DNA from 4 places in the Paenibacillus sp. 01T47 genome. Region 3 is predicted to be linked to each of the others. Evidence: riboswitches for the same ligand, from Rfam matches in the RefSeq annotation. Region 3 holds a riboswitch; each other region holds the start of a gene.
The links. A riboswitch is a leader RNA that binds a small molecule or an ion and turns the genes downstream of it on or off. The one in region 3 is predicted to bind cyclic di-GMP.
Positions count from the first base shown of each region.

Region 1 (7,568 bases), on a different contig from region 3:
TTATCGTACGCCGTGAAACGCTGCCTGATTGCTTGGAAATAACAGCGGAAACCGATGAAGGAGAAATTATGGGTTTGCGTCATAAGGAATATGCAATTGAAGGGGTGCAATTTCACCCTGAGTCCATTATAACGGAGCATGGCTTGACGATGCTTCGTAATTTCTTGCAAAATCGGACGGGCGCAGTGCGATGAAGGTCGAACTGAACGGCTCCGTAATGGATGCGAGCGAAGCCGTGATCTCAGTTTATGATCACGGCTTTTTGTACGGTATAGGTTTGTTCGAGACTTTCCGCACCTATGAGGGGAAACCTTACTTACTAGACAGGCATATGAAGCGGTTATGCTCAGGCTGTGATCAGCTAGGAATTCAGTACACGCCTAATATGGAGGAGCTGCGCAGCTCCTTTAATGAGCTTCTTGAAGCGAATGAATTAAAAGATGGCTATATAAGACTAACCGTCAGTGCAGGCGAAGCTGAGCTAGGGTTGCCGACAGGAGATTATGAACAGCCGAATGTGTTAATGCTTGTAAAGGCTTTGCCGCCGGTTAATGATGCGGTTCATATGCGCGGACGGGAGCTGCGGCTTTTGCAGACAAGGAGGAATACGCCTGAGGGTGAGGTTCGCTTTAAGTCTCTCCATTATATGAACAATATTATTGCTAAGCGAGAGCTGCTTGCCAGTGGTGCTGCGCCTGGGGCCGAGGGTCTTATGCTCAGCCGAGAAGGATGGTTGGCGGAGGGAATCGTGAGCAACTTGTTTTTTGCTAAGGACAATGTTGTATATACGCCTGAACTGGACACCGGCATATTGCCGGGCATAACGCGCGAGCGAGTTCTGGAGCTGGCTGGCAGTGCAGGGTATGTAACCGAAGAGGGCCTTTATAGCTTGGAGAAGCTGCAAACGGCCGACGAGATATGGCTCACCAATTCCATTCAGGAGCTCGTTCCCGTTACTCTGTTATCAGAAGCTGGCGGGGTGAGTAGAGTTATCGGCAACGGTCAAGCAGGGTCTATTACGAAGCAATTGCTTACTCTTTACCGACAGACGACAATTGACGGTGATGCTGGAGCTATCTAAGCTCTATAATCATGTAACATTAAGAAGAAGGATGGCGGTCTAACAATGGATCAACAACCAAATTTCTATAAAAGAGCATATGAGTTTGGCAGCGGAACGAGGCTGGAGCTAGGCGGGCGTACGTTGATTATGGGCATTTTGAATGCGACACCTGATTCTTTCTCGGACGGCGGGAGCTATACGAGTGTGGATGCGGCTCTTGCCCGTGCGAAAGCGATGGTGGAGGAAGGTGCTGATATTATTGATATTGGCGGTGAATCGACACGTCCAGGATTTGAACCGGTGGGAGTGGAGGAAGAGCTGCGGCGTATCCTTCCTGTTATTCAGGCATTGCGTAAGGCGCTGCCGCACATCCCTTTATCCATCGATACATACAAAGCTGAGACTGCACGGCATGCGCTAGAGGCGGGTGCTCATATTATTAATGACATTTGGGGGCTTAAGGGTGACCCTAATATGGCCGCAGTTGCAGCTGAATATGCTTGTCCTGTCATCATCAATCATAACCGCCATGCGAGAGACTATAATGATTTTGTTCCCGATGTACTTGCAGATTTGCAGGGCAGTGTAAGCATTGCGCGAACGGCTGGCATCGCTGAAGATCAAATCTGGCTAGATCCGGGTATTGGTTTTGCCAAAACCTATGAGGATAATCTGGAGCTGCTTGGCCGTCTATCCGAGCTGCATGCACTTGGATATCCGGTGCTGCTTGGTACCTCGCGTAAACGATTCATTAAGCAGACGCTGAATCTGCCTGTTGATGAGCTTGTTGAGGGAACGGCTGCGACGGTTGCTCTTGGCATTGCGCACGGCTGCCAAATCGTACGTGTGCATGATGTGCGTGCAATTAAGCGTACTGCACTTATGACGGACGCCATTTTATATCGACATTAATTGTGTTGTTGAATGCCATTTCTTATTTTAAATAAGGTACATCGTTAGGAGAGTGACTATAATGGATAAAATGATGATCAAAGGGATGAGGTTTTACGGCTACCACGGCGTATTTCCTGAAGAAAACAAGCTAGGCCAGAAATATTATGTGGATGTTGAACTCAATATGGATTTGGAGCAAGCGGCGTTAACCGATGATTTGAACAGTACGGTGAATTATGCAGAAATCCACGCTCTCACGAAAACGATTGTAGAGGGCCCTCCGTTTAAGCTTATCGAAGCTTTAACAGGTCACATTGCATCGCAAGTACTGGAAGTTTATACTATGGTAAATGAAGTGACGGTTCGAGTAACGAAGCCAAACCCGCCGTTTGATATCCATTTTGACGGAGTAACGGTAGAACTGCGCAGAAAGCGGGACAATGATGGACGAACAATTCCCGCTTGATGGCGCACAGGCAGAGGCATATATTGCTTTAGGATCTAACATGGGAAACCGTGAGCAACTGCTGCTGGAAGCGATTAGCCTCATCGATGCGCACCCGAGCATCGTGGTAAGCAGAGTGTCAGGCATGTATGAGACTGATCCGGTAGGCTACACAGAGCAACCGCCCTTTATCAATATGGCATTAGCTGTACGAACGACACTATCTCCATTAATGCTTTTGCGTCAGCTTTTGGAGTACGAGCAGCAGCTCGGTAGAGTTCGACAAATTCGTTGGGGACCGAGAACCATTGACCTTGATCTGCTCCTATACGATAATGTCAGAATGGATCAAGAGGAATTAACTTTGCCGCATCCGCGTATGATGGAGCGGTCGTTCGTTCTCGTTCCGCTGCATGATGTTTTGGATCAAACACATCGGCTGCAGTCCGAGGTAAGCGCAGTATCTGAAGCAGCGCTTCTGGATGGAAAGGAAGGCATTACGTTATGGAAAACAATCAATTGGCGCAGCGCGTCAGAGCCTTTCGAAAGCTGAAGGGCTATACTCAGCAGGAGCTGGCCAAGGAGCTTGGCGTATCGGTGGCCGTTCTTGGCTCATTGGAGCGAGGAACAAGAAAGACGGATACGAAGTTATTAAATCATATCGCTAAGACGCTCGGAATCAGCTATGAGGAATTAATGTCTGATAACCGTGAATAGTGCTGTCTGGTACACAAGACATGAACAATAAGCAGTTAGAAGAGGAGGAAGGAGTGACATGCTGAAAATCGGTGGCATCGAAATGAAGAACAGAGTGGTGCTAGCGCCGATGGCAAGCGTGTGCTATCCTGCCTTTGATTAATTGCCAAGGAGTTTGGAACGGGTCTTGTATGTGCGGAGATGGTAAGCGACAAGGCCATTTTGCATGGTAGTATACGGGTAAGGCTAATTGGGACATTATAAAGGATGTCAAAGTAGCGGTATCGATTCCCGTAATTGGGAATGGCGACGTTTTCTCACCAGAGGATGCAAAAAGGCTGCTCGAACATACAGGCCGTGATCCGATGGTAGCGATTTTGGAAAACTACGTCCACTCGCTTGGAGAGGACGAAGAATTCCAAGCTGTCAGTGCTGTTTCAGCAAAGAAGCGGGTTCTGCAGAAGTAGACGCTTACTAAAATACAAATAGATCGGTTATGCGATTTACCCTGTAACGGGAGCGAGCCGACACCATTCGACAAAAGCCGCTATCATGCGGCTTCTGCTCTACATTTCAGAAATGAAACGGTTTCAATGGGTCGTCTGGCTTTGATTGACATTCAGGGTAACTTTGCAATATAATCGTGCAATATAATCTAACGAAGACATCAAGAGCGCTTCAAACAACAGTTGGTATGAGGAATAAGAAGCGTAATATATTAGGTAACAGTGAATTCATACAAGGTATGAAAAATTAGTCACATGACAGGAGAATCGGAAAGATGAACGATAAGCAAATCATTCTGACTCAAGAAGGGCTGCGAAAGCTCGAAGATGAATTAGAGAACCTAAAGTCGGTCAAGCGTCGTGAAGTAGCTGAACGTATTAAAGTAGCAATTGGCTATGGTGATATAAGCGAAAACTCGGAATATGAAGATGCGAAGAATGAGCAAGCATTTATCGAAGGCCGCGTTCTTACCCTTGAGAAAATGTTGCGCAATGCGCGTATTATAAATAATGACGATATTGATATTGATACCGTGAGCATCGGTTCGATCGTAACGGTTGAGGATATGGAGTATGGCGACACAATGGATTATTCCATTGTTGGTACAGCGGAAGCCGATCCTTTGCAAAACAAGATTTCAAATGAAAGCCCGGTTGGTAAAGCGATTTTAGGCAAGAAAAAAGGCACCGTTGTCGAAGTTAGCGTACCAGTCGGCATTATTCAATACAAAATTCTCGATATCAAAAAATAATGTTTGCTATGAGCGGTTCAAAAAGCTTCCTTGTAGGAAGCTTTTTGAACGTTTAAAATATAAGAACGTATATTACAGGTCTATACATTGCTTATATTTTATTGCGAAACGAGATTTTGCTGCATGAATCCGGTGACAGCTGCTTGCTTTTGCCGAATGATCAAGGAGATGAAAGAAGTGGAACAAGAAAACAATGAACAGCAGGAGCTAAGTGAGCTCTTGCAAATTCGCAGAAACAAATTGGACGAGCTTAGAGGGTTAGGTGTGGATCCATTCGGCCGAAAGTTCGAACGCACTCATAACGCCAAAGATATTGTACAAGCCTATGAAGGGCTCAGCAAAGAAGAAATAGAAGAAAAAGCGGTTGAAGTGCGTATTGCTGGCCGTATTATGCAGAAACGCGGCATGGGCAAAGCGGGTTTTGCTACGATTCAAGATTTGAGCGGCAAGGTTCAAATTTATGTTCGTAAAGATTCCGTTGAAGAGCATAAGTTTGCAGCTTTTGACTTGCTGGATATCGGTGACATCATTGGCGTAGTAGGCGTTGTATTCAAAACGAATACAGGCGAAGTCTCTGTCAAAGCGCGTGATATTGAAGTTTTGACAAAGTCGCTTCTTCCATTGCCTGATAAATATCATGGCTTGAAAGACGTAGAGCTTCGTTATCGTCAGCGTTATGTTGACCTTATCGTGAATCCCGACGTCCAACAAACCTTTATTACTCGTTCCAAAATCATTCAATCCATGCGTCGCTACCTAGATTCCCGCGGGTATTTAGAAGTAGAAACACCAACGCTGCATTCCATTGCAGGCGGTGCTGCAGCACGCCCTTTCGAAACGCATCATAATGCGCTGGACATGCAGCTCTACATGCGTATTGCAATCGAGCTTCATTTGAAGCGACTGATTGTAGGCGGATTGGAGAAAGTATATGAGATCGGCCGTGTATACCGGAATGAGGGGATTTCGACTCGCCACAATCCAGAGTTTACAATGATTGAGCTTTACGAGGCTTATGCGGATTACAAGGATATTATGGCATTGACAGAGAATGTCATCGCACATATTGCGCAAGAGGTTCTTGGAACAACGAAAATCACTTATCAAGGCCAAGAAATTGATTTGACACCTCAGTGGCGCCGTGTCAGCATGGTTGAGCTTGTCAAAGAAACGACTGGCGTAGATTTCGGCGTGGAAATGAGCGACGAGGAAGCCCATCGTTTGGCGAAAGAACACAAAGTTGCCGTTGATCCGCATATGACGTTTGGTCATATTCTCAACGCTTTCTTTGAACAGTTCGGTGAGCACACGCTTATTCAGCCAACCTTTGTTACAGGACATCCGGTTGCTATTTCGCCGCTTGCTAAGAAGAGCGAAGCAGATCCACGCTTCACCGATCGTTTTGAGCTATTCATCGTAGCACGTGAGCATGCTAATGCATTTACGGAGCTTAACGATCCGATTGATCAGCGTGAGCGTTTCGAGTCGCAGCTTGTTGAGCGTGAGCATGGAAATGACGAGGCGCATGAGATGGATGAAGACTTTATCCGCGCTCTGGAATACGGCATGCCGCCAACAGGCGGACTAGGAATCGGTATCGACCGATTGATCATGCTTCTAACAGATGCTCCATCTATTCGTGATGTACTGTTGTTCCCTCATATGAGAGATCAGCGTTCTGCTGAATAAGAAAGAAACAAGGAACCGTTTGGCTTTTAGCAGCCAACGGTTCTTTTTTTCTAATATCGAGAATTTGCAACAACAATCCTTAAAAACATTCAAATTATGATTGATATTGTAGTACAATCTATTGATTTGCTAGATTCATATGGTAGAATAGAACTAATAAAGCGCTACACGATAACGGCAAACCTATCGAAAGGTAGGGACGCAAAGCTAAAGGGCCTTCCGTAAGATGGCAGCCAGCTACCGAATGAACAGGCTTTTTTTGTTTTTATAGGGAAATTCATCACATAGCGCTTCACACGATAATGGCAAACCTATCGAAAGGTAGGGACGCAAAGCTAAAGGGCCTTCCGTAAGATGGCAGCCAGCTACCGAAGGGAGTATATTCATGCGTAAATTTATGTTAGTCATCGCAGCTTTTGTTCTTTTTGCATCCATCCATGTAACGGTCGTTCAGGCAAATGAAGCGGACTCTTCTGATTGGCTCAATACGGGGAATTTAGATAAAGGTGTTGTCTCCGTACAATATGCAGTGAACACTAAAGTGAAAACGAAGCTTATGATCGCAAAAGGCGCATCAAACTATACATATAATCTAACCGGCGGAAAAACAGCTGAGAAGTTTCCATTGCAGCTTGGCAATGGCGAATATACGATATCTGTTCTAGAGAATACAACAGGCAACAAATACAAACTGGCGAAGAAAGAAACGGTGACGCTTGATTTGAAAGACAACAAGGTTTTGTACTTGAATTCCATCCAGAACATTGACTGGTCGAATGCGAGCAGCGCCATCGTCAAGGCAAAAGAATTAGCGAGCAATAAAAAAACGGATATGGAGAAAGTAAAGGCAATCTACGAGTATATTATTACGAATGTAAGTTATGATAATCAATTAGCTGCTAATCTGTCAGTTGATTACCTCCCCAATATTGATCGCACATTTAAATCGAGAAAGGATATCTGCTACGGATACGCTTCATTGTTTGCGGCAATGCTGCGGAGCGTGGATATCCCTACGAAGCTCTTGATGGGACAATCTACTTATGTGGATGTTTATCATGCTTGGAACGAAGTGTACTTGGATGGGAAATGGGTTACGATTGATACGACAGTTGATGCGGGTCTAAAGAAGGGCAAGAAAAAGTATGAGCTTATCAAGGATGCAGCTCAATATACAGTTACAAAAACATATTAGAAGTTATACGAGCTTGCGGAAATCGCAGAGCTCGTTTTTTTATGTCTTTCTTCAATATAGGTGAGGAGGAAGCGAAGCAACGATTGCGCAATTAGAAGGCAAATAGGAGTGTTGAAAACTTTTTCGTAAATAATAAAAAAACACTTGCAATGCTATATACGCCTATGATATATTATCTAGGTCGCCAACGAGATACACGGTCGACGAGAGAGAAAAGATTGCTCTTTGAAAACTGAACAACGAGTAATAACTGCCTCGCAAATCCTTCGGGATAAGCGAAAAAAGCGATAAAAAAGTAATGAGCATTTCAAACACCAATTTGGAGAGT
Region 1 is NZ_JBFTPA010000034.1:30,332-37,899, forward strand. It holds gene pabA (aminodeoxychorismate/anthranilate synthase component II) at 1-194, shown strand, start outside; gene pabC (aminodeoxychorismate lyase) at 191-1,081, shown strand; gene folP (dihydropteroate synthase) at 1,127-1,975, shown strand; gene folB (dihydroneopterin aldolase) at 2,037-2,423, shown strand; gene folK (2-amino-4-hydroxy-6-hydroxymethyldihydropteridine diphosphokinase) at 2,398-2,955, shown strand; gene AC1DOV_RS32825 (helix-turn-helix domain-containing protein) at 2,907-3,119, shown strand; partial or broken gene AC1DOV_RS32830 (tRNA-dihydrouridine synthase) at 3,178-3,344, shown strand; gene AC1DOV_RS32835 (tRNA-dihydrouridine synthase) at 3,386-3,565, shown strand; gene greA (transcription elongation factor GreA) at 3,880-4,356, shown strand; gene lysS (lysine--tRNA ligase) at 4,525-6,045, shown strand; cyclic di-GMP riboswitch class I at 6,212-6,290, shown strand; cyclic di-GMP riboswitch class I at 6,340-6,418, shown strand; gene AC1DOV_RS32850 (transglutaminase-like domain-containing protein) at 6,431-7,240, shown strand.
Region 1: it holds a riboswitch for cyclic di-GMP, as region 3 does, so the genes downstream of both, AC1DOV_RS32850 (transglutaminase-like domain-containing protein) here and AC1DOV_RS18310 (SpaA isopeptide-forming pilin-related protein) in region 3, are expected to answer to the same signal.

Region 2 (7,568 bases), on a different contig from region 3:
GCTGCAATAGCCCACAAAGCAATAAGAACGAATAGCATAACGCAGCTCCTTCATAACAACTTTACTCTTTGATTTCTATTGTAATGGGAGACCATTCTCCGATCACAGTCTGTCCGTGCACCGACACGCTGCCCTCCGGCGACAAATCCTTTTCCGTCATAATGCCTAGCGCAACGATAAATTGGTTAAATTTAACCGGAACATCACGCTCTCTCCGCACTTCTTGGCCATTCACAAAAAATACGACTTCATCATTGGTGCGATTGTACGTAATTTTGTACGTATTAAATTCGCGCGCCGCAAAGTTTGTGTCTTCCTTAAACACACAGAAATATCTCGTTTTATCCGTCTCCGGCACCTTTACTCCCGGAAAAGGAAGAACGGCATATACACTTGCATATTTGTCATTTCCCGCAAAAAAGTCGAGCGCACCGCCCGTCGTGAAATCGAGCAGATTCAAAGAAACAAAACCATCATAAAGATCATCAGGCGCTGTATTTTGCGAACGTGCGCGAATTTGCAGCTCAAAGCTAATCTCACCGAATTCAGGTACAAGAACAGGTTCAGCAGAATAATACATATGCTTAGCATTATCCAGTATTTGAATTTGATCGTTCGAGCGGCTAAGCGGTGCTCTTACATACAGCAGTCCATTGCGAACAATGACAACCGCATTAGGCTCTCGGTACTGCCAGAAGGTTCCGTCTTGCAGCGGAAAACCACCGATTTTCCATACTTCCCCTTCATTTAGAATCGTATGAAAATCTCCTAAAGTCCATTGCTTCTCCATATCCATGACCTCTTTCTAAGTTGTATGTTTTAAATAAGACCTTGAATGATTAAGGCAACGATTAAGATCACACCGCATCGCATCGTTGCTTTCAGCGAGGCACCCATAAGCGGTACGTATGCAGTCGATACATTATTTGATGATAACCTGCCGTATACCAAATATAAAGGTATCGCTGTTGGCAGCGCCAGCAGCCCGTAAATAGGCAATGCTTTCACGACCACGCATAGGATAAGCGAAATATAGGCGAGAAAAAGCAAAACGCGCGAGAAAACGAGTGCTCTCTTTTCTCCCCAAACGACGACTAATGTTCTTTTCCCTGCTTGACGATCAGCCTGCCAGTGCAGGAAATGGTGATTAAACAAAATTAGGGTAGTCAAAAGTCCTATTGGCAGCGATAGCCAAAATGCCCGAGAATCTAGCTCCGAGGTTTGTACAAAATAAGCGCCTACGACAGGCAGTATGCCGAAGGAGATCAAGATCGCGACTTCACTGTAGCCTTTGCCGCGGTATCCGAACTGGATCGGCGGAGCTACATAGAAATAAGCAATTAACGCCCCAAGCCCGCCAAATACGAGCACTGGCCATCCGCTTGTTATACTAAGTATAATGCCGCAAATCGCTGCAATGCCAAATAATGCCCATGTTACGGTCGCAAAGGTGCGAATGCTCCACGTCCCTTTTGTCAAATAGCCAGAGTTGGTTGCAATTACCCCTTCCGTCGATTGAGCGGCCGTATCCGTACCGTTATAATAATCCCATAAATCATTGATCATATTAGAAAATAAATGGGCTGTTCCTGCCCCAACTATGGTGATGATAAATAATAAAGGATTGAAAATGCCGTTCCACACAAAAGCCCCCAGCGCACCTAACGCCACGGGAATAAGCATAACAGGAAGAACGCTCAGCCTGGATGCTTTCATAAATTGTTTAAACATAAGCTGCCACTGCCCTCTCTGTTGTCGATCGTTCAATTGAACCACTTCCATTTGCTATACGTCAACACATGGATTAAAAATGGCTTAGTTTTTGAACTTGTTTAAGCTTCTGTTTGAGCAGCTCGGTGCAATAATGATTTTGGTTTCTTAGATCAAAAGCAGCAGCTAATTGTTCGGTATCCTTTACAATCATCTCATACGTAATATCGCTGCTAACATTCAGCTTTCTCCGACGGTTTTTCGCATGCCACAATTGTAGAAATGCTCTAGCTGAAATCATATACAACAACCGATCCCAGCCTACTTTCGTATCCAGCGCATATTGTACGGTTTGTTCAAACCATTTGGCGGCTTTATGAATGTCGGTTGCTGTGTAATAAGCAAGGAAGCTCCCATATTCACTTAAGTAACCAGGGCCCTTTAACAAACGCGCGCCTTTTTTTGCCATCTTTACAGCTTCATCTGCTTGCTCTGTCTCAAGGAGCGGGAGAAGCAGATGGCTGTACGTATTTTGCGGAATGGATTTGCAGGTCATTCGACCATCCATAATAGGCTTCATAGCTTGCAGTCCTCGCCGATATCTGCCAACTGTAAAATGATAGTAGCCAAAGCCATTTTGCTCACAGGCGCTACAATCAGACATTCCATCTCTAGCCGTCTTGCGCCAAAGCTCATAGTTTGCTTGAGCCGACTCATGATCGCCTTGAGATAGCGCGTATCGATGAAGACATTGATAATATGGGCGCAGGCTGTGACCGTATTGTAAGCATTTTGCCTTAAAATCATTAAAGATCGAAGTGATTTGATCCGTACCAAATTGCGGAAACCGCCAAATTTGATTAACAAACCATTTATAGTGCCAAATAAGGGTGAAGCTCGAATAAGCAGCCGGATCTTTTTCAAACTGAGTTAAGCACCAGGTAAATGAAACAAGAAATCGCTCTTCATAGCCCGAATCAAGCGCTGCCTCGGAATAAGACATGCGGGCGTAATAGGAGTCTTCCTTCGTCATATGCAAATCGGCTATCCGAATAGCCTCCTCAAGCACCGCAAGCTTCTGTTTTCCCTGCGGCAAGCTCCATGCCTCGCTTCGCAATTGATCATATCGCTGCTTCATAGCTCTCGCTCACCAGCCTGACTAAGACCGATTTCCAGCACCTGCATAAACGATTTGTTCATTAACTTCAGCTCCTCAGGGCCAAGAGGATATTGACCAAGCAGCAAGGCCTGCGTATAAACGGTCTCAATGCTTAGCTTCTGCATATCCGCATTCTGACAGGTCATAGCCTGCTGCATAAGCGGATTGTTAAAGTTGTAGCAAATCGTCGCATATGGCACCTCATATAGCTCATGGATGACGACATCCACAATGTTTGCGAACAAATCATTAGCTTCATCTTTCGTTTGCTCTGCCATTCTCAGAAAATTCACTTCATCATTTGTATTGTATAAAGCGGCCAAATCCACTGGTTCAAATCGCTTTACTACGCTTCTGCATTGAAATGGAGCTAGCAGCTGATCCGAGAGCTCCAGAAAGGAAAGAATGCTTTTATGCTCCGCGGGAGTTATGGATTGGAAGACGTTCGAGAAATTAATCGGATCTAGAACTAACGCCTCGATATCCTCATCCAGCTCCGACAGCTTGCGCACAAGCTCAAAATCATGGACATAACCGCCATTAATAACCATCACATTTTGCGCTTTGGCAACGCGAGCCACTTGGCGGAATTCATCAAGCGTTGAAGATACAACGATACGTTTGTTCTGTTCCAATATTTCGCTCATCTTCATCATGCCAAATGAAGTCTCAAACGACAAGAAACGGATAAACAATCGATAAAGCTCATCATCTTCGGCAGCCATCGCTTTAATGGAAGCAGAATGAATAACAATAATTTTACCGAATAGTTCAGGGTTTGATTCTGAAAGCTGAATCATATGCTGTTTAATGTTTTCGCCAATTTCATCCTTTACGGTGTGAAAAAGCTCATTTTCCATAAATGACTCCCGAGAAGCCGTTGGTCGAAGTCCATTCGTATTCATGATACACGTAACAAAAAAAGCCCAATCCGGAAGCATATTGTTAACTTGATCGGAAAGCAGCATACGTTTCATATATACCTTATGTTTTTTCTCGGCTTGCAAGCTTACAGCATAAGGAAGAATATAAGCGACACCCTCAAGCTCACCAATTACTGATTTTAAAGGTATGGCATCCAAGAAGGTTTGATACAAGTGATCTTCGCCATAGGTGAGCGCATCACTGCTATTCATGGACCACGGAGGAGTTTCCTCGTTAATCCTAATATCTGTTTTCCCTTCGGACAAATGAATCGGAACAGGCAGGAACTGACCATAATGGCTCATTAACTCCATCACACGATCCCATTCATAATAATCCTCGTAACCCTCCTTGCATGTCAAAAACACGGTGGTGCCGATTGGAGCATCCTTCTCAAGCTTGCGAATCGTGTACGTGCCGTCAGGCCGCCCACGCCATTCTAAAGTATCGCCTTCTAGAGCGGAGCGGGTAATAACAACGATCTCGCCGCTCACTACGAAGCAGGACAGCAAACCCACGCCAAATTGTCCAATATAGTCGTCTGCTGAATCCATTTCGTCACGCTTGGAGGTACTTCCGATTTGAGCCAAAAAAAGCTGGATTTCGGATTCGGACAAGCCTATCCCATTATCGTGAACGGCAATCGTTCGAGAACCGTAAATTTCAACTGTTACGCGTGCATCAAAGCGGTGTCCAAGCCGTTTGCGTGCTGTAATCGCATCAACGCCATTTTGCAGTAATTCCCTAATGAACACGCCTGGGCTCGAATATAAATGCTTTGAGAGAAGCTCGATCATCCCTTGTAAATTAACTTGAAAGTTCATTTCGCTCATCCTGTCTCCCATAGTGGATCTGTTTTTTATTGGTCTATTCCATTCATTGATTCGGCATTATACTCGCTTATCCTTCTTTATTTGCACAAAGAGGCAGGCAGCACCCCAAACCTATGGATGCTGCCTGCCTCACTCGATTATCATTTTTGTTGCTTACACTTTGAAAACAGCTGCTTTCTCCTTCAAATCCTGTGAGGAAAGTGAAAGCTTCTCCGCAAGCGTGCGCAAATCATCGGAAATATCATTTTGTTTAACTGAAAGCTCGCTCATATGTTCCATTTTCCCATTCACTTCTGAAGACGTCGTCAATAGCTTGTCTACTGCAGACACGATATGAGACATGCCTGTTGTAATTTCACTAATTGCCGTAGAAATCTCGCTCACTTGATCTGACAGCATGCTGCTTTGTGATTCCAATGCTTGGAATGTGCTGCTTGCGGTTTCGGATGCTTGACGCGTCGTGTTAATAACATTCGCGAAGCTGCCGATCGTGCGGCTGCTTGCTGCCACATCGCTTTGTATGAGTGTCAGCTCCTTCGTGATCTGCTTCGAGATCATATCGGTCTGACTGGACAGCTTGCGGATCTCATCAGCAACAACTGCGAACCCTCTGCCATGCTCACCTGCTCTTGCCGATTCAATGGATGCGTTCAGTGACAACAAATTCGTCTGTGTGTTCAAATCCTGAATGCCATTCAAAAACTTAGCTACATTGTTATATCGTTCATTCATCGTTTCGAAAGCTTCAGTTAGCTTTGAGAACTGGTCTACTGTTTCATTTACCATCGAGACCACGCCAGCCATCTGCTGCGTGCCGTTATGAGATGATTGCTTCATATTTTGCATATCATTGTTTATGTATTCACTCGACGCAGCAATTTGCTGAGAGCTTGCTGAGATTTCTTCCGTAACTGCCGAAATGGATGAAGCATCGTCATACTGCGACAGCAACACTTTTCTGCCCAGCTCCACTTGGCCATTTACATCCTCTGATGCTTTTCGATTAATACCAATCATATTATCCATATTATTCGAAATGTGGAGCACAGATTCGCTCACTTCAAGCGTAGCTTTAATCGTTTCTCGCAGCTGATCGCCCATATTAGCCAAAGCGTGGTCAAGATCGCCAAATTCGTCAGAGCGAACGAGTTTTTCTTGACTTGTAAAATCATTATTGCCATACTGCTTAATTCTTTTTGTAATGCCTACAAGTCCTGTTCTAATCGATTGTGAGATGACAAAAATCATAATAGCAGGAAGAATAGCTAGCAAAATGACATTTATAAGCACAATAAGGTTCGCACTGGATATGTCTTTATCGAGAAGCTTCTGCGTCGCGTTAGCGTCTGCGGTCAAACGCTCGTGCATTGTATCGTTGGAATAACTTAGAATGACGGTATATACGCTTATTAGATTGCTTATGCGGAGCGATTTCTCATCTGATGATAATCCACTCACATCTGTATTCGTCACTTTCAAGTTATCTAATGCAAGCTTAAGAACATTAACCTGATTCGCATAATAAGGACCATCTTCCGTTGCAGGCGGATATTTCTTATCCATATCGATAAGCTGTTTCTCTAATTCATCGATGTTGGCAGGCATCGTTTCCAAATCCTTCATGATCAGCGTTGCATCGCTTTTGCCATTTTCAATGGCATCTACCATTAGAAGCATCACTTTCAGCAGCCTATTCGATATACCTTGATAATTGCGTTCAGCACGCTGCAATTCCTCTGAGCCTTCGACTGAGGTTGCTACTGAATGATTTTGAAAATAAATCAAAACGCCCGAGCCTACATTAAAAAGTGTGATGATTGCGGTAACAAGCAATAATTTGCTCGTTATTTTCTTCAAACTCAATTTCTTAAACAGTATTTTTGCTCTCTCTATCCTATCCTTAAAAACCATCCTGCTTGCTCTCTCCTCTGTCTCCTGAAAACAAAAAAAGCTATCCAGCCACAGGAGGCGGACAGCTCAGTTAGCTTATTATCCTTCCGGCGGTCTGGCAGCCATAGTGCGTACACCTTAGGCCCATAACTTTGCGTCCTTGTCTTTCAACAAGTTTGCCTTTTTCAGTTTGTCTATTTTGTAGTTTACAACTTAAACCAGTATAGGACTATTTAGTGAATTTGTCATCCCTTGAACCATATTTATTCTGTGGCTAAAAATAAGGTTGCATTGCAATAACGCCTTGCTAACGAATGAAAATAGGAGGTTTGGATGGAAATAACCGCAACGAGCAAAATATTTCGCACCGCTTCCCATTGTTTTTCCGTTAAATTCGGCAATCTGCTTGCAAATTGATTCGCTGAAGAGCGAATGACATGCTCTGTCAATAAATCTTGATGCGGATTTTCCTTCAAATGACCGGAAATGTCGAGCAGTTGATCGTTATTCGCATCTAGCTCCTCAAACATACTGGTATAAGATGCATATAATTCAATAGGCCCAACTAAATCGTCTGCTTCATCCTCTGGTTTCTTGAATACGATCTCAAAAAGCTTGCGTATTGATTCAAAATCAAGATTTGACTTTAAATCATCAATAATGAATAATAACGCAGCTTGGTTCAGAGAATATTTTTTCCCAGCTTTCGGACAATCGAAATAAGGTTTGAAATCTCGCTTTACCCAGTTTTGCATGGAGGTAATCGACAGATTCGAATATTCGATTAGTTGGCCCAACGCAGCAATTTCATGTAGTGAAAAGCCTTTAATCTCATTTCCTTTAATGAGCTTTTCAATAATTGGAGGCAGCAGCGTAGACATAAATGCAGGCAGTCCCGTGCCTTTCTCCAAGTCACATTGATGCGTTTTGGTCCATGCGGCTTGCAGCACTTGCAGTGGCTTCAAATTATACTTTCCGTCCAGAGCCAGCAGCAAGCAAGCCATCTCTTTTCGAGTAAGCGTAAAGGACTCCATATCGCTTCCTCCTCGCGC
Region 2 is NZ_JBFTPA010000009.1:137,552-145,119, reverse strand. It holds gene AC1DOV_RS19205 (sensor histidine kinase) at 1-38, opposite strand, end outside; gene AC1DOV_RS19200 (DUF6081 family protein) at 62-790, opposite strand; gene AC1DOV_RS19195 (prenyltransferase) at 820-1,731, opposite strand; gene AC1DOV_RS19190 (hypothetical protein) at 1,805-2,848, opposite strand; gene AC1DOV_RS19185 (HSP90 family protein) at 2,845-4,617, opposite strand; gene AC1DOV_RS19180 (methyl-accepting chemotaxis protein) at 4,780-6,537, opposite strand; cyclic di-GMP riboswitch class I at 6,623-6,707, opposite strand; gene AC1DOV_RS19175 (DUF1836 domain-containing protein) at 6,780-7,550, opposite strand.
Region 2: it holds a riboswitch for cyclic di-GMP, as region 3 does, so the genes downstream of both, AC1DOV_RS19180 (methyl-accepting chemotaxis protein) here and AC1DOV_RS18310 (SpaA isopeptide-forming pilin-related protein) in region 3, are expected to answer to the same signal.

Region 3 (7,568 bases):
CTTGCACCAGCTCCGTACCGCCCATCGTAATGCGGTAGCCGCTCTCTTGGTCTTCTACGCGAATATTGATTAATCCCGAAAGCTGATCTGTAATCAGGTCACGCTGATCCCGCAAATCATTTGCGTTATCACCTAAGCTTTCAACCCGTCTAATCTCGCCATTTAACTGGGCGATGCTCGTTGTAATCGAATTAACCGTATTTAAGTTAATCTCTACATTTTCCGTCAAATCCGCTTTTAAATCGCTGAGCTGCTTAGCTGTGTAATTAAAAGAATCCACCAATGCCATCGTTTGTTCCATAACGACTTTGCGGCCATCCGCATTCTCAGGGTTTTTGCTGAGGTCTGACCACGAATTCCAAAAATTCGAGATCACCGTTCTAAGGCCCGTGTCGCTTGGTTCATTAACGATACCCTCTAATTTAGAGAGCGTGTCGAGCTGAACTGAGAAATTACCCAGTGATTTATATTCATTGCGATACTGATTATCCAGAAACTTCTCTCTAATCCGAGTGATAGAAGACGCCTCAACGCCTGTACCAAGCTGACCAGCTGCTGTTGATTTGGAGAAACCAACCGCGTCTATCGGTCTTGATGCAGTCATATTCACCACTTGGCGTGAGTAGCCTGCCGTATTCGCGTTTGAAATGTTGTGTCCAGTTGTATTCAGAGCAGACTGAGTAGTGAATAAGCTGCGCCTTGCCGTTTCTAAGCCATGAAAAGTGGATGCCATCGTATATTGTCCTCTCTTGTTACGTTTTCATATTAAAGCGGCCATTACGATTTAAGGCCATGCCTTGAACAGCACGATGATAGGTCGCTTCTTCCTCAGTCGGACCAAGCAGCAAATCTTGCGTAAAATGCAAATGCTCCAGAGTCATCCTTACGAGCTGTTGATTGAATTCGTTAATATCTTGAAGTTTCTTAAGTGCTGCCGACAGCTCATTCCATATCGCCTGAAGCTGCTGCTTCTCATTCGCTTGGTATACAGCCTGTATGAGCTTCTCCATTTTGAACGAACGATGGGCAGTCAGCTTCTGATCAAGCATATATTTCCCTATCAAAAAGATACGCTGCTGCTCCAGTTCCATGATCCGCTGAAGACTCTTCTTCTCTTTGCTTGAAATATACGAGAGCGTCTCTACTTGGTTCACTGTAATAGCCGACGTCTTCGCGTTGCCGTATTCAATTAGCTGCAGGTGCTCGTCTAAAAGCTCTTGCAAAATCACGATGATTTGCTGGATGTACTCATTCATTTAGAGGATTACTCCTTCAGGAAGGGAAGCAGCTTCTCGGCTATCTTGCCAGCTTCCACATGATAGTTGCCTGTTGCTACCGAACGCTTCAGCTGCTCAATATGTTCTGTTCTGTCCGCTCCGCTTGCTTTGCTTGTCGATAGCAATTCCTTAGCTGCAGCAGAGATTTGGACTTCGTCCTTCTGCTTAGCCTTGTCTGTCCCGCCTACTCTGGACTCCGAATGCTTCTGGTATGGATTAAGTGCTCCGATACGATTCGTCTCATTTATTTTCATTGTTTACCCACCTCATTATTTACAGGAACTAAAAAAGCCGATTACCTTTACAAGTATTATCGGCTTCAGTCAAGTGAAATTTTATAGTCAACAAAATTTTAAATTAAATCATTTATCTTTGTATTTTTCTAATCCTTTATAAACACCCGTTGGATTATACGCACTCTTTAAATCTTCTTTCCTCGATATATCTTGGAACATTTGCTTCTTGTCCTTCTCGATACGGAAACGACAATTGTCACATAGTTGATGTTCACGAATCAGCGTTCCGCAGGATTCACAAGGGTATGACATATTTGGTGCATTCAAAATAGAGATGCGTCCCTCGCGTATGAACTTCGTAATTTGCTTAATCGAAACGCCAGTAGCATCCGATACCTCAGTTATAATTGAGCCTCTAAACTCACGCAAAAAGTTTGCGCAAAGCTCATACTCTTTATCAATATCTCGCATGCAAGATGGGCACACGTCTCTAAAGTTTTTTGCAAAAAGCTTACCGCAGCGAGGACAATTATCTAGGTTCATCGCTCTGAGCCCTCCTTTTTTTGTAAAACCATACTAGCTATTAGTTACATTCTAATCGATAGCACTAACTTTTTCACTATGAATCTAATTATTAGATCTATCAGCCTAGCTGGATTATGAACGAGCCCAGGTCAAAATATAGATATCGAGCGGAAGCTCCACATAACGGTGCAGAGCCTTAGAGCAGGCTTCTGCCGTGCTTCCAGTTGTGTAGATATCATCGATTAAAAGTATACGAATAGCTCTATCGTATAGATGCTTTTTGCTATGGGATTCAGAGGCTAATAAGCTCAAATTGTTCGTATTCACTTCAAAAAGAGATTGCGTATCGCGCATTCTTTCGGAGCGCGTTTTGAAGCTCTGCTTCTCTGAATGTCGCGAACGAATGAGCAATTCCATAAGCGGCAGCTGAAAACGCCTCGCGATGTGGCTGGCGAGCTGCTCCGCTTGGTTGAACCCCCGATCTGCTGCTCGTTCTTCACTTACAGGAACGTAGGTAACAGCATCCCAGCAGTCTGCTATCGATATTTTTGGTTTGCGGCTGCTGCTGCTTGCCACGATAGACTGTTGAATAATTTCAAAGGTCATCGCCTCGAATGCAGGCAAGAGCATGTCCCCGAGCAAAGGAGCAAGCCGCTCATTGCCCCTATATTTGTACAAGGCGAGCATCGCTCGCATGGCTTGATTATAATGAACCGCGCTGCGGTTGCATATGAATGCGCTATGCGGACGACGTATGCAGTCTTCGCATGGGATGCCGCGCCCGCATCTACGGCAGGCGATGCGGGTCAGCCATGGTATTGCGGAGAGGCACGCTCCGCAAAGGGATTTGCGAAGCTGGGTCGTCAGCTTCACGTGGTTGTAGCTGCTCGCGCTGCGAGCCTCGCTTTGCGGTTTGCCGCATAGGAGACATGCGGCAGACGTTGGAGCGAGCAGCTGCGCGGATGTGGTGAAAGCGGATTGCAGACGCTGCAGCCATGCTCTTGGCGAGACGTTCATTTTGGCGAGCCTCCTTTTGATGCGGGGAGCAAGTAGCCTTGCTTGCGAGCCATGCGGTTCATCGTTTGAATATGGCGTACCGCCTGCAGCTGTGGTCGATTGCGATCATGGCTGCAAAAGTACACACGACCGAATGGATCATCCGCAGAGCGGCCTGCTCTTCCAGCCATTTGAACCAGTGAAGCCTCGTCAAATAACCTTCCGTCCGCGTCGAGAATATAGACATCGCTTTTAGGAATCGTTACGCCCCTCTCTAGAATGGTAGTTGTGACTAGAACTCGTATATCCCGTGAGCGAAAACGCTGCACCTTCTCCGTTCGTTCTTCATCCTGTGAAGAGGTTGCCGCAACAACAGCATGTGAAAGAGCAGCACGCAGTAAAGCCGCCATAGGCTCGGTTTGAGCAATTTGCTGCACGAATACAAAAAGCTGGGCACCGCGATCAAGCGATGACCGCATGGCTGCTAAGAGCTTTGACGGCAGCTTGCGGTGCTGGAGCATCTGCTTTACTGTAGGCGTTTGTAGAAGCTTGGGTACGGGAAGCGGATGACGATGATAACGAACAGGTACTCTTGCATGAGGGAGCTTCCCGCGTTTTGCTGCTCTTTGCAGCTCACTAGGCGGCGTAGCGGACAGCAGCAAACGAGCAGCACCTGGCGCACAGCTCTTGTCTGCTGCAAAATGCAGCAGCGGGTCACCCGCAAAAGGAAACGCATCCAGTTCATCAACTACAACGAGATCAAAGCCTTGATAAAATCGCATCAGCTGATGCGTAGTCGCAAGCGTAATATCTCCGCTTTCCCAGCGCTGCTCACTACCACCGTATAATGTTACGACTGAAGCCTTAGGAAAAGCTCTCCGAATACGCGGGTCAAGCTCGATCACCACGTCACGGCGCGGTGTGGAAATCAGTGCCTTTCCACCGCGCAGCAGGACAGACTCCACAAGCGGAAAAATCATCTCCGTCTTGCCCGCTCCTGTTACAGCCCAAAGAAGAAACTCTCTCATCTGGCGCTGCTTGTCCAGCTTTGATAAAGCCGCATCTATCGGCGGCTTTTCCACAAACTGCAGCGCCTTAGCTGCTGCAGCTGTCTGCGCAGGGCTAAGCCCCCATTTATCAAGCCGCTGTTCATACGTCAGCGGCCTCAACCCCTTACCAGAGCCGCGAACCGTCGTCTCTGCCCAATTCAACCCCGCGCGCTGCCCCGTAATAAGCAGCTCACATTCCCGGCTTCGCCCCATCCCAATGCACGCCATGCAATAGGCGCAGTGCCTCCCGCACGCTGCACATGCCGTGCGGTGCATTTGCGCCTCGCCGCTCCCACAGCGCAAACAGCTGCGCTCCCGCCTGCGGCGCCCCAAAGCGTCCAATCGCCCGCCACCCACGGCGGCTATTGATCCGCTCAGGCGCACCTGCCCGAGCAGCGAAGCAAGCTGGAGCAATTCTCTCCAGCTTGACGCGGCACCGGGACAGCTTGCGCTAGACAACAGGGCGTGCGCCTCGCTTCGCAAAAGCGCACGTCCCTGCAGCATACCCGCGGCAAGCTTCGCTCCTGCCGCAAACTCTCCCAGCTCTTCAGCGCTATAAACTCCCGCCTCCTCGCCACCCACACGCTTAGCGCTGCTACGCTTTTCACCATTATTCGCAATCGCTTCTCCTCCGATTTCCCCAACCACAGCGCCCCTTACCTTCTCCCACCTCTCCACTAAACCAAAAAGCCTCTCTATCGCCAACGCTCCTTTCCGCTTCCCTCGGCTACCCAAAAAGCGCCAACGACTCCCCAAACTAATCTTGCCATTATGAACTGCTTGCTCTACTCCACCACTGTATTTCCGATAATTTCTCTCCAGCTCGCTAGATTTCTGATTACTACTATTCAACCCGCCAGTTGCTGCATCTCCACCCGCCCCATCAGCTTTTGCTTCCTCCGCACATGCCGCCAACAGCTCAATCGCCTCATAATCAGCATTCCGTCCCCCCTCATTTAAGCTTTTACTCGCGTTATTTCTGCCGCCATTGCCACGTTTTATAGCCGCATCCCAAAGCTCCACTGCAATACACGCATCCCCGAGCGGCAGTTCTTCTTTTAGCAGCCATCCCTCCTCTGCGATCTCGTTGTTCAAGAATCCCGCTTCACCAAACGCTCCATGCATCCAGAAGTATTTATCCACCATTGCTTTGATAGTCAGTCGAGCCTGCCAGCATCCATTCACTTTCACAACATACAATTGTGCCCTCATCTCTATTCGCTCCCTTGACACTTTATAGAACTAATTTCATTATTCATCTGTTAAGTTAAATACAGCCTCTCCCTTCCCAGACAAATTGCAAGCACTGTAAACAAAAAAAAGCACACCCAACAACGCATTTGCGTTATTGAGTGTGCTTCACTCCGACTATTTCATTACCGTAGAGTATATACTAAAATGGCATTTTCGACAAATCTGTCGGATTTTGCAAATCAATTAGCACCGCATGATCGGAAAGCGACACAACTCCTTCTGCCTGGAGCAGCCATAGCAGCTGAGTTCCATCCACACCCTCTGTTTGAGAGCGCTTACCGTCTTCGCTTCCAGACAACGGGTTAGATCCATTAGAGTGAATCCTGACCTCATCGCCCCTTCTAGCTAATCGTTCAACAATAGCCAGTGTCTCCTCTGTAACCCCTTGATCTACGATCGTCAAACGAACGTTTTTCCCCATTCGCCGAGAGAAAGAAAACAGCGAACGTACATACCATTCCATATTGTTTTGCTGAACGTCAGCTACGAGCACATAATGCTTGCTGGATTGCTGGCGCCCTCGCCAAATTCGATACGCCAGATGCACCGACAATGCAGCCAAAGCATAACAGCCAATAACAAGAAGTAGAAGTTCAAACATGGCGGCCACCTCCTCTTTGTGACACTATATGCCATGAAGAGCCCACTGGTTCCGCAATCAAGGGACAAGGTGACAAAATGTGTGTTATGCCAAAATTATATCCTGCTTTATGCTGATTATTAGTCATTTTCTGACAAAGAAACACCCTTGAGCAATTTCCAATACATGTTATCATTTTAATATGAAAGCATGCATATCTAACCGGTGCACGCATATAGAAAGGGAGAGTGGATTTTCACAATCAAAATAACTAGGGAAGCGATGAAGTATAATCTACAATTGGACACTTGGATTATATGGAGCTAGTAGTGTAACCGGCCCTCTTGGAACCCCACTACGTATCTAAGAGGAGAGTGAAAGATGCGTTATTTTAGGAAAAAAATCAGTTTAGCCCTGGCTCTGTTATTAATTTTTTCGTTGTCGCTTAGTTCCATTGCCATGGCCGAAGGTGATAGCAATCAAGGTACGAATGCTGCGGCACTCGTAGATGAGAATAGCTGTCCACAGTACTCATCAGATCGCAAGGATGTCATTGCCACGCATTCCAATATCGTAGTCAATAATAACGGAACAGCTACCGCTACGTTCCAGACGCTAAAAGATTGTGTTAGAGTCAGCTTCTCCGGCTATGAAGGCCCTGCTGACTGGGCACCTGGACCCGGCGATACAACCATTCCATACAACAAGCAAACATTTTTTGAGGGACAGTCTATTATATATCCAAAAGCAGGTACTTACTCCGTTACGATTAACATTCCAAAATGTTTGCCTTATCAATTAGATATCTATAGCGGAGATTTAATTAAAACATTAGGTCCCGGCGCTCATGGTGACAAAATTTTAGCATGGAATCTAAAGCTTTCGAACAGCTGTACGGGCAGTATCATCATCAATAAACATTTAAATGATGTCGAGGGCGCTCCTCATGCAGGCATTACCTTCGAGCTTTGGAAAGACGGTAAATTAGTCAAAAGCGGTGTTACCAATAGTGACGGTATTTTGCAATTCAACGAATTACCTATCGGTACCTATACATTAAAAGAATTAACCTTAGATGGCTTTACCACCGATTTAGTGGCTACCCAGCAGATCGTAGTAACCACAGATAACTCTGTGCAAAAAGCAGTTATCAATACGGCTAAGCTCAAACTTGAAACAGCCTGCTCCGCCGATCCAAATAAAACAAGAACATGGAAAGTAAGTAACGAGAGTAACATCGAGGTTTCTTATTCATGGGAAATTCCGAATTCCACTCAAACAGGAAACGGCGTAATACCTGGAAAAGGTTCCGTAAGCTTTTCAACAAATACGGAGCTCGTCAGCCCAACTGATCCACAAGCTGTACCTAATACGCTGAAGATCCATTGGGGCAAGGAGAAGGAGCTTTCACTTGTGAATGAAGGCGAAACCTGCTCTACGCCTACTCCAACACCGTCATCGACACCTGAGACTACACCTACTGCTACACCAACTCCTACACCTGAGACTACGCCTACAGTTACACCAACTTCTACACCTGAGAGCACGCCTACAGCTACACCAACTCCTACACCTGAGAGCACGCCTACAGCTACACCAACTCCTACACCTGAGAGCACACCTAACACTACACCACCTTCCACACCTGTGA
Region 3 is NZ_JBFTPA010000008.1:229,765-237,332, reverse strand. It holds gene flgK (flagellar hook-associated protein FlgK) at 1-733, opposite strand, end outside; gene AC1DOV_RS18340 (flagellar protein FlgN) at 753-1,256, opposite strand; gene flgM (flagellar biosynthesis anti-sigma factor FlgM) at 1,265-1,531, opposite strand; gene AC1DOV_RS18330 (TIGR03826 family flagellar region protein) at 1,640-2,056, opposite strand; gene AC1DOV_RS18325 (ComF family protein) at 2,171-3,055, opposite strand; gene AC1DOV_RS18320 (ATP-dependent helicase ComFA) at 3,052-5,295, opposite strand; gene AC1DOV_RS18315 (hypothetical protein) at 5,477-5,938, opposite strand; cyclic di-GMP riboswitch class II at 6,184-6,267, shown strand; gene AC1DOV_RS18310 (SpaA isopeptide-forming pilin-related protein) at 6,299-7,568, shown strand, end outside.

Region 4 (7,568 bases), on a different contig from region 3:
ATAATATCGGTATCAAATGAATGGATCAGATAGTTCAGCGCTTTAAGCGGTGAGATCTCGCCGCAGGTCGATACATCAATATCTGCGCGGAACGTGCTTATCCCTTCGTTCGGATGATATTCCGGATACGTATGAACCGTTATATGGCTTTTATCCAAATGCATCACTACGGAATCAGGCAAGGGACCCGGCGATTCTTCAAACGACTCATTGGGTCCGCCAATTACCGGCCCTTCCGATACGAGCAAAGTAACGCTGGCACCCTGCGGCTCATAATCCTGCTTTGCAATATTAAGCACATGCGCTCCAATAATATCCGATACCGTTTCCAAAATATTCGTCAGCCTATCCGAATTATATTGTTCGTCTATATAGGCGATATATGCTTCACGCTCTTCTTTCGTTCTTGTATAACACACATCATACATATTGAAGCTGAGTGACTTCGTTAAATTATTAAAGCCATGCAGCTGAATTCTTTGTTCCGGTGTAAGTTTCAAGCGCACATCCTCCTTTTCAATAACTACTATTTCCTTTTACCCAAAGACCGATGCGGCAAAACTTTTATGTTGCACAAAAAAAGCATTTCACGCCCCGGTTTTACCGAATGTAAAATGCTTTTTCCATCTCATTTTTAATTATGTTTTTTCAATTCCTTAATCCGGAGTATCGGATCTCCCACATACACCTGTGTTTGAGGAAGCATGCCATCACGCTGCTTAATGGCTAGGAAATTAAGCGTATTGACGAGCTCATCCTGCTGCTTTTCTTTTAATTGAAATTGCACACCATATTCATAAATGTCTTTGCCCAGTTCATTGTACCAAACGATAAATCCGAATAGCACATACATTTGATCAAGAATTTTCGTCTTAAACATCAAGAGAATATCGCTGTTAACGGGCAGCTTCACACCGACTATAAACCGGAGCCCGCCTGGTCCGATGTTTCGAACAAACACCTCTGTACTCCCAAGCTTCACACTGCTACCTTTGAACATCGTAATGGTCATCTCTGCCAATAGACAATGCTTCAAATCGATTCGAAAGCTTTTTCTCCGATTAACGAGCACCTCTTTACTTGGCATAAATAAAGCAGGCTCTTTACAAGATCTTCGGCTCAAAAGTTGTACGATGCTGTCCGGCTCTACAGGACGACTGAAATAATAACCTTGGATTTCATCGCATCGCTGCTCGCGTAAATAGTTGAATTGCTCCTTCGTTTCAACGCCTTCAGCCACCACCTGCATGCCCAGCTCGCCAGCCAATTGAATAATGCATTCGATAATGCTTTTATTTCTCCGATCCGTCATCAACTCCTCGATAAATGACCGATCAATTTTGATCGTATCGAGTGCCAAGCGCTTCAATAAATAAAGAGAGGAATAGCCGGTTCCAAAATCATCAAGCGATACTTTGATTTTTCTTTTCTTCAGCTCCAGCAGCAATTCAGTCACCGCATTCTCATTGCTAATAAAAGAGCTTTCCGTTATTTCAATTTCCAATCGATCTTGGGAAATTCCTGTCTCCTCGATGATCTGATCGATGGTATGCAATATATTTTGCTGAAGAAGCTGCTGCACCGAAAAGTTAACCGACAGCGTAACCGAAGGCAGGCCTAAGCTCTGCCACCGTTTATGCTGCATACAGGCTTCGCGAAGCACCCATTCTCCTATCGATACAATAAGCCCCGTTTCCTCTGCGATCGGTATGAATTCAGACGGAGCAACCAATCCCCAATCCGGATGATTCCAGCGCAGCAGCGCCTCAACGCCAACAATTTCCATCGTTTGCGAATGTACGCGAGGCATATAATGAAGGAACAGCTCTCCTCTTTCCTGCGCTTTACGCAAATCATTGCTGAGTGAAAACAATTTGAATGATTGCACATTTAAAGAAGCGGAATAGCACTGTGATTGGTTGCTGCCTCTGGACTTCGCATGATAAAGAGCCGCATTCGCGTTTTTCATCAACTGCTCCACCGAGCTCCCATCGCCAGGCGATTGACTGATTCCAATACTTGCAGTTACATTCAGCTCATATCCTTCTATCAAAAATTGCTCATTGATAAGCTTAATAATAGTAGCTGCCATATCCTTGATTTCGTTTTGCTGCTTTACATCAGCTATAATAATTGCAAATTCGTCTCCGCCAAGTCGGAATACGGTTTGGCCATCACGTAAATTGCTCATCAATCGAAAGGCGATTTGTTTCAGCAGCTCATCCCCAATCGGATGCCCAAGCGTATCATTTACATATTTGAAACGATCCACGTCAATCAGCATGATCGCCAGCCTCTGCTTAAAATACTCGCTTACCCTTAGCTGCTTATCTAGCTGGTCTTCAAACATTCTGCGATTTGGCATCTCCGTTAAATAATCGTGGTAAGCCAAATATTGATTTAATTCCTCAGCCTTGCTTCGATCCGTAATATCAAGGACTACGCCAACGATCGCTTGCTCACCCATATTTGACACTTGATTATAGTGCACTTCGCAATGAATATTCGTCCCATCTTGTTTAATGGCTCTGTGGCAGAAATTAGATAAAGACTGCCCCTCCTGTAACTTCGTTAGCTGATTAACGACGGCTTCACGGTCTGAGGGATGAATCGTCTGTATAATATCCATACCGATCAAGGAGTCATAACCGAACATTTTATTGAGCTGATCATTTGAATAAACGAAGTTGTTTTTCTGCGCGACAAAAATACCGACAATGGATTGCTCGACAATACTGCGGTATTTTAATTCGGTCTCAGTCAACGACTGCTCAATCATTTTTTGCTGCGTAATATCCTTGGCAATGCCGTAGACACCGATAAGCTTTTTATTAATAATGATTGGAATATTGGTCACATTAAATTCGACCGTTTGCCCTGTTCTCGTAATGCCTGTCGTATCATAGTTTTGAGGATTCAGCGTCTTGACCGTTTGCTCAAAATATTGAATCGTTTTATCCAGCGCTGCGGCATCTACAAATTTATGAAAACTATCATTAATAATTTCCTCTTTCGTATATCCAAAAAGTTGCTCAAGCACTGAATTGCATGACAAAAAACGCCCTTGTGCGTCTAAAGAAAAGACAGCATCAGGATTGTTTTCAAATATCGATTTATAAAGCTGCTCTTCTAGTGTGAGGCGATGCTGTATTTTTTTATTTTCCGTAACATCCTGAATCATGCCTATCGTCAACAATATCTCGTTTTCGGCATTCCGTATGAACGTAATGTTTTCCACCACATGTCTAACTTCACCGCCCTGACGAACGATTCTGTACTCGGAAACGCTTTCCTTTTTTGATTCAATTGCAAGGTGGAACTGCTCATTAACGCGCTCACGATCTTCGGGATGCACGAACTCAAAAAATTGTTCAATCGTCATCGAGAAATCAGATTTCATACCATATATTTCGAACATTTGATTCGACCAGGATGCTTCTCTGCGAATATGGTCAAACTCCCAGTATCCTAAATTAGCTAACTTTTGAACAATATTAAAACTACCAACATTAACATTGCCATTAAAACGTTTAATCATTTGTTTCATTGCTAAATATCCCCTCTTATTCATAACGTAGGCGGTAACCTGAAGTTTTTAAGGAGAGGATATAGGTATGTTATCACTCATCCTTTTGGCAACCCAGCCACCTTTGGAAATTTCCTTTAGGCCTGTTGGCTTTGCGTCATTGTCTTTCGACAACTTTGCTTTTTACTAGGACTTTTTACATATACCAGTATTCCATATTATTCCGATATATACCATAACCAATTTCATAATAGGTCGAATGATGTAGAAAAACCTCCCATTTTGGGAGGTTTGGTATATTGATGATTTACAATCTAGGATCGATTTCCTTCTCTTTGGCAACCTCAAACAAAAGATTCGCAACAGCCGCTTGATATCCATCGTTTTCCGGGGCAATTTCAGCAAAAGGAATCGCAAGCATATGCTGTCCTAGCCGGTACTCGTTAAATGATGTACGAAGCTTTTGCGTAATATTTTTTTGCTTGATGAGCTTATTGTACTTGTGCGGAAATCTATAATCATAACCGTAAATAATAGACATGTATTCCTTATTGCGCACTTTCATATAGGGAACCGTGTACGGCTGAGGCATCTCCGGCTTAATCACGACACCTTCCATATGATTGTCTACCGTAAGCGTGTAGAAATATTTTTCTGCAAGCTCATAGCTCTCCTCATCAGACAGAACAAGCGTGATGAATGGATCGTCAGAGAGGAAACGATACATCTCCGAGGTTTTCCACGCTGGCAGCTGCTCGCTTCCGTCTACGTATACGATCTTAAGCAGCGAAAATGGCTTGTATTCAAGCTCCCCAGCCTCGGCATACAGCTCCAGCTGCCTCTTATACGTTTCATATGCTTTGATATGCTCATCAATTGGCCTGTTTTTCTCAAGAATAGAATGAACATGTTTAAAGTTTTGGTAGACGGCTAGGCCATATTTCTCATTAATAGCCCCTTTGCTAAGGTGAAACTGATCCTTTTCAAAACCACTTTCCTTGAAATCATGCGCAAGCTTTCCGAACGCTTCCTCGAATCCATTCGCCTTCAGGAAAGCAAGCTCTGTCTCAAGCCCCTTCTCAATTGGCTTAAACTGCTTTTCGATGAGACCTTCTCCCAGCGCCTCCCATGGCAAAAGCTCGCCATCCAGCAGAAGCATCGATATATCGTTTTCCTTCATGTAGCTTCCGAATCTTTGCAGCAGTCGCTCATAAACAGCGGTTAGGTCAACCTTATTTATTTTGTACCCATTGCGGCTCACTGCAAAACATTGCTCGATATCTGCATGCAAATAAACATTGCAGCGTGATCCCATATATTTGGGCTGCAGCACGACCTCTTTAACACCGCGCTCCATAAAATAGTTCAGCCCTTTCCTCAGCGATTCCAGCTCACCCGCCGCTTCATCCTTATCTGCAGGAGACATGGTTCCTGAAATAAAGTTAATTTTATTGCGCGAGCAATACTGCAATCTGCGGGCTTCATCATCATCCAGCTCCTGCAGCGATACTTTGCGTTCCTCTTTGAAGAGAGCAGGAAGCTCGCCTTCCATGCCGGCTATTGCCGATTTCTGTGATTTGAAAGTCGGCTTCACCGACAGAGAAACCGAGGTTAGCAGATTGCCGTGAACTGCGCCTGAATCCAAATGGATTTTATTTCTGATCCGAAATGCTTGTTTAGCAGCCACATGTCCAAAAACATGATACGGCTGGTTTCCTGCTGCATCCCGCTTCAGAAACGCAAGCTGTGCTTCAATCGGCGCCGATCGGTCGAGTCTAAAATTGCGCTGATGACGGATCGAATTCACATCCAGCTTGCCAATATATTTGTTCTCGCATGGCGCGTGAGTCACATAATAGGATGGTCCTGATTTTCCTACCATTCTGTAGAAAGGCTTCGACAGCGATACGAGATGATTAAACTTCTGAAGCAGCTCAGCATCGCCTCTCAGCACCTCAGTCGAATCGAAGTAGGCATGCAGCAGCTCCTCTTCCACACCTTTGATTTCACCACGCATATATTTATGGACGAAGTTTTCATGATTGCCAAGCACAAACAAAAACTTATCCTGATTCGTATATAGGAAATCAATGATTTCCTTAGTGCGGCTTCCCTTATCGATCCAATCTCCAACGAGCAATACTTTTGTACCGCTGACCTTTCCTGTCTCAACCAATACATTGCCCTCTAGTTGAAACCCATGGCTAACGAGCAAAGCCTTCAGCTCATCCACACATTCGTGAACGTCACCGACGATAATCGTCTTCTGGTCCAGCGGTAAAAAAACGTCCAAATACTCAGCAGCATCCTCGATTATAATCTTATAATCCGGATTCGCAACCTTATCCATAGGGGAATAAAAATCTTTAGCCCGCACCTTATGAACTTTGCTATATTTCTCCCTCGAGAGCGAACCAAGCACGTCCTTGCGCAAACGATTAATGTGGCTCGTTATCAGTTTCTTCGAACGCTCCGATGAATAATAATCATCCCGCTTCTTGTAATCAAACAGCACGACTTCAAGGTTGTAGTTATTTTCCTTTGCAACCTCCCTCACTCTCGCCCGGAAATCCTCCGACAAACCTGTTGTATCCACGACAACAAATTCCGCATTGATGGGGAAAGTAGTGACCAGCCGCAGCTTCTCGAACAAAAGGCGGAAAGCCTGATCGCTCGCTTCAAGCATGATTTGATCATATTTATCATAATCAGAGCCTAGAAGCTCTTGTCTAATGCTATCGGATGAAATATATTGCACGTTCGCATTCATGCCCTTGCTGTCATCCCTAAATCGCAGCTGCGGCATCAGCACTTCATTTGCAAAGGCTGTTTTCCCGCATTCCGTCGTGCCAATCAGCATAAAAATCGTATGGACTCTCGTTCTCATTTCCATTGACGCTACTCTCTCCTCTTCCGCAAAATCGCACCCTGCGTCGTTTGTATACCGTTCACTCCATCGCCGATTGCGACATATTGGCTTTCCACGGATTGATCTTTAATCGTTTCGAGCAGCCACTCTTGAAATTCCGCTCGCCCAAGCTCCCATTTATGGTCATCATGCCGGAAGTCTTCCAGCTCATAATAAGCATTAAACTCTGCATTAGGTGTTGTCAGCACAAAATAATCAAAATCAACATGTTCGCATATTTGCCGTATCAGAACAGCTGCCTCATTTAGACTCATATGCTCAATAACCTCGGTCAAAATGACATCCACCTGCTCGCCGTTATAAGCCTCTAGAAAATGTTCAATGGAAGGAAAGGTAGCGATGTTGTCCAGTTCCTTTGCTTTCGCCTTCCGCTCTACCACCTCTAGCAGCGGCTCATGGATATCAACCGCGTAGTAGCTGTCTTCAATTTTGGATGCAAATGGAATCGCATAGAAGCCTTCTCCGCAGCCAACATCGAGAATGGCCTTATTGAACGGAAGCACGCTTCCGATATAGCTTCTCCGCTGCTGAGCCGTCCCGCCGAAGGCCAATTGAACCGCATAACGATCTGTTTTCTCCAGCTCTTCTTTATATTTCTTGAACCGATCTCTTGAAGCTAGAAAATTGCGGGCAAACAAGCTTCGTATATAAAAGGGTGCGTCGATAATTTGGATACTCTTCACATATTTAATCAACACATCATCAGAAATATCGATGTATTCGTCGCTGAACATCGAAAGGAAGAGACAAAGCACACTAACGACATGCATAAGCTCATATAACGATTTATGCGTCTTAATGGTAAGCGAATAGCTCTTATGCGCCAGATGTACTGCTTCAAATGTATAGTCGGTAAGATGCTTCTCAAAAAAATGAATATAACGCAAGAGCTCAATATGAATCATATTGATATGGAAGGTATGCTCGTATTGCTCCGTGTCACTCGAATGCTGCGCTTTAAGCGGCGCTGCAAAAAATTCATTAATCGCTCCCAGTACAAAGAGCGGCGTATTATATCGCGATACATTGAGGTACTCAAATTGGTCCTGCCTATGCTGCTTGTATGAAACCTCATTGTCGGCATCCTTGAAGTAAACGTTGAAGGTTCCTTCA
Region 4 is NZ_JBFTPA010000021.1:122,405-129,972, forward strand. It holds gene speD (adenosylmethionine decarboxylase) at 1-500, opposite strand, end outside; gene AC1DOV_RS29315 (EAL domain-containing protein) at 635-3,547, opposite strand; cyclic di-GMP riboswitch class I at 3,632-3,717, opposite strand; gene AC1DOV_RS29320 (metallophosphoesterase) at 3,834-6,419, opposite strand; gene AC1DOV_RS29325 (methyltransferase domain-containing protein) at 6,425-7,568, opposite strand, start outside.
Region 4: it holds a riboswitch for cyclic di-GMP, as region 3 does, so the genes downstream of both, AC1DOV_RS29315 (EAL domain-containing protein) here and AC1DOV_RS18310 (SpaA isopeptide-forming pilin-related protein) in region 3, are expected to answer to the same signal.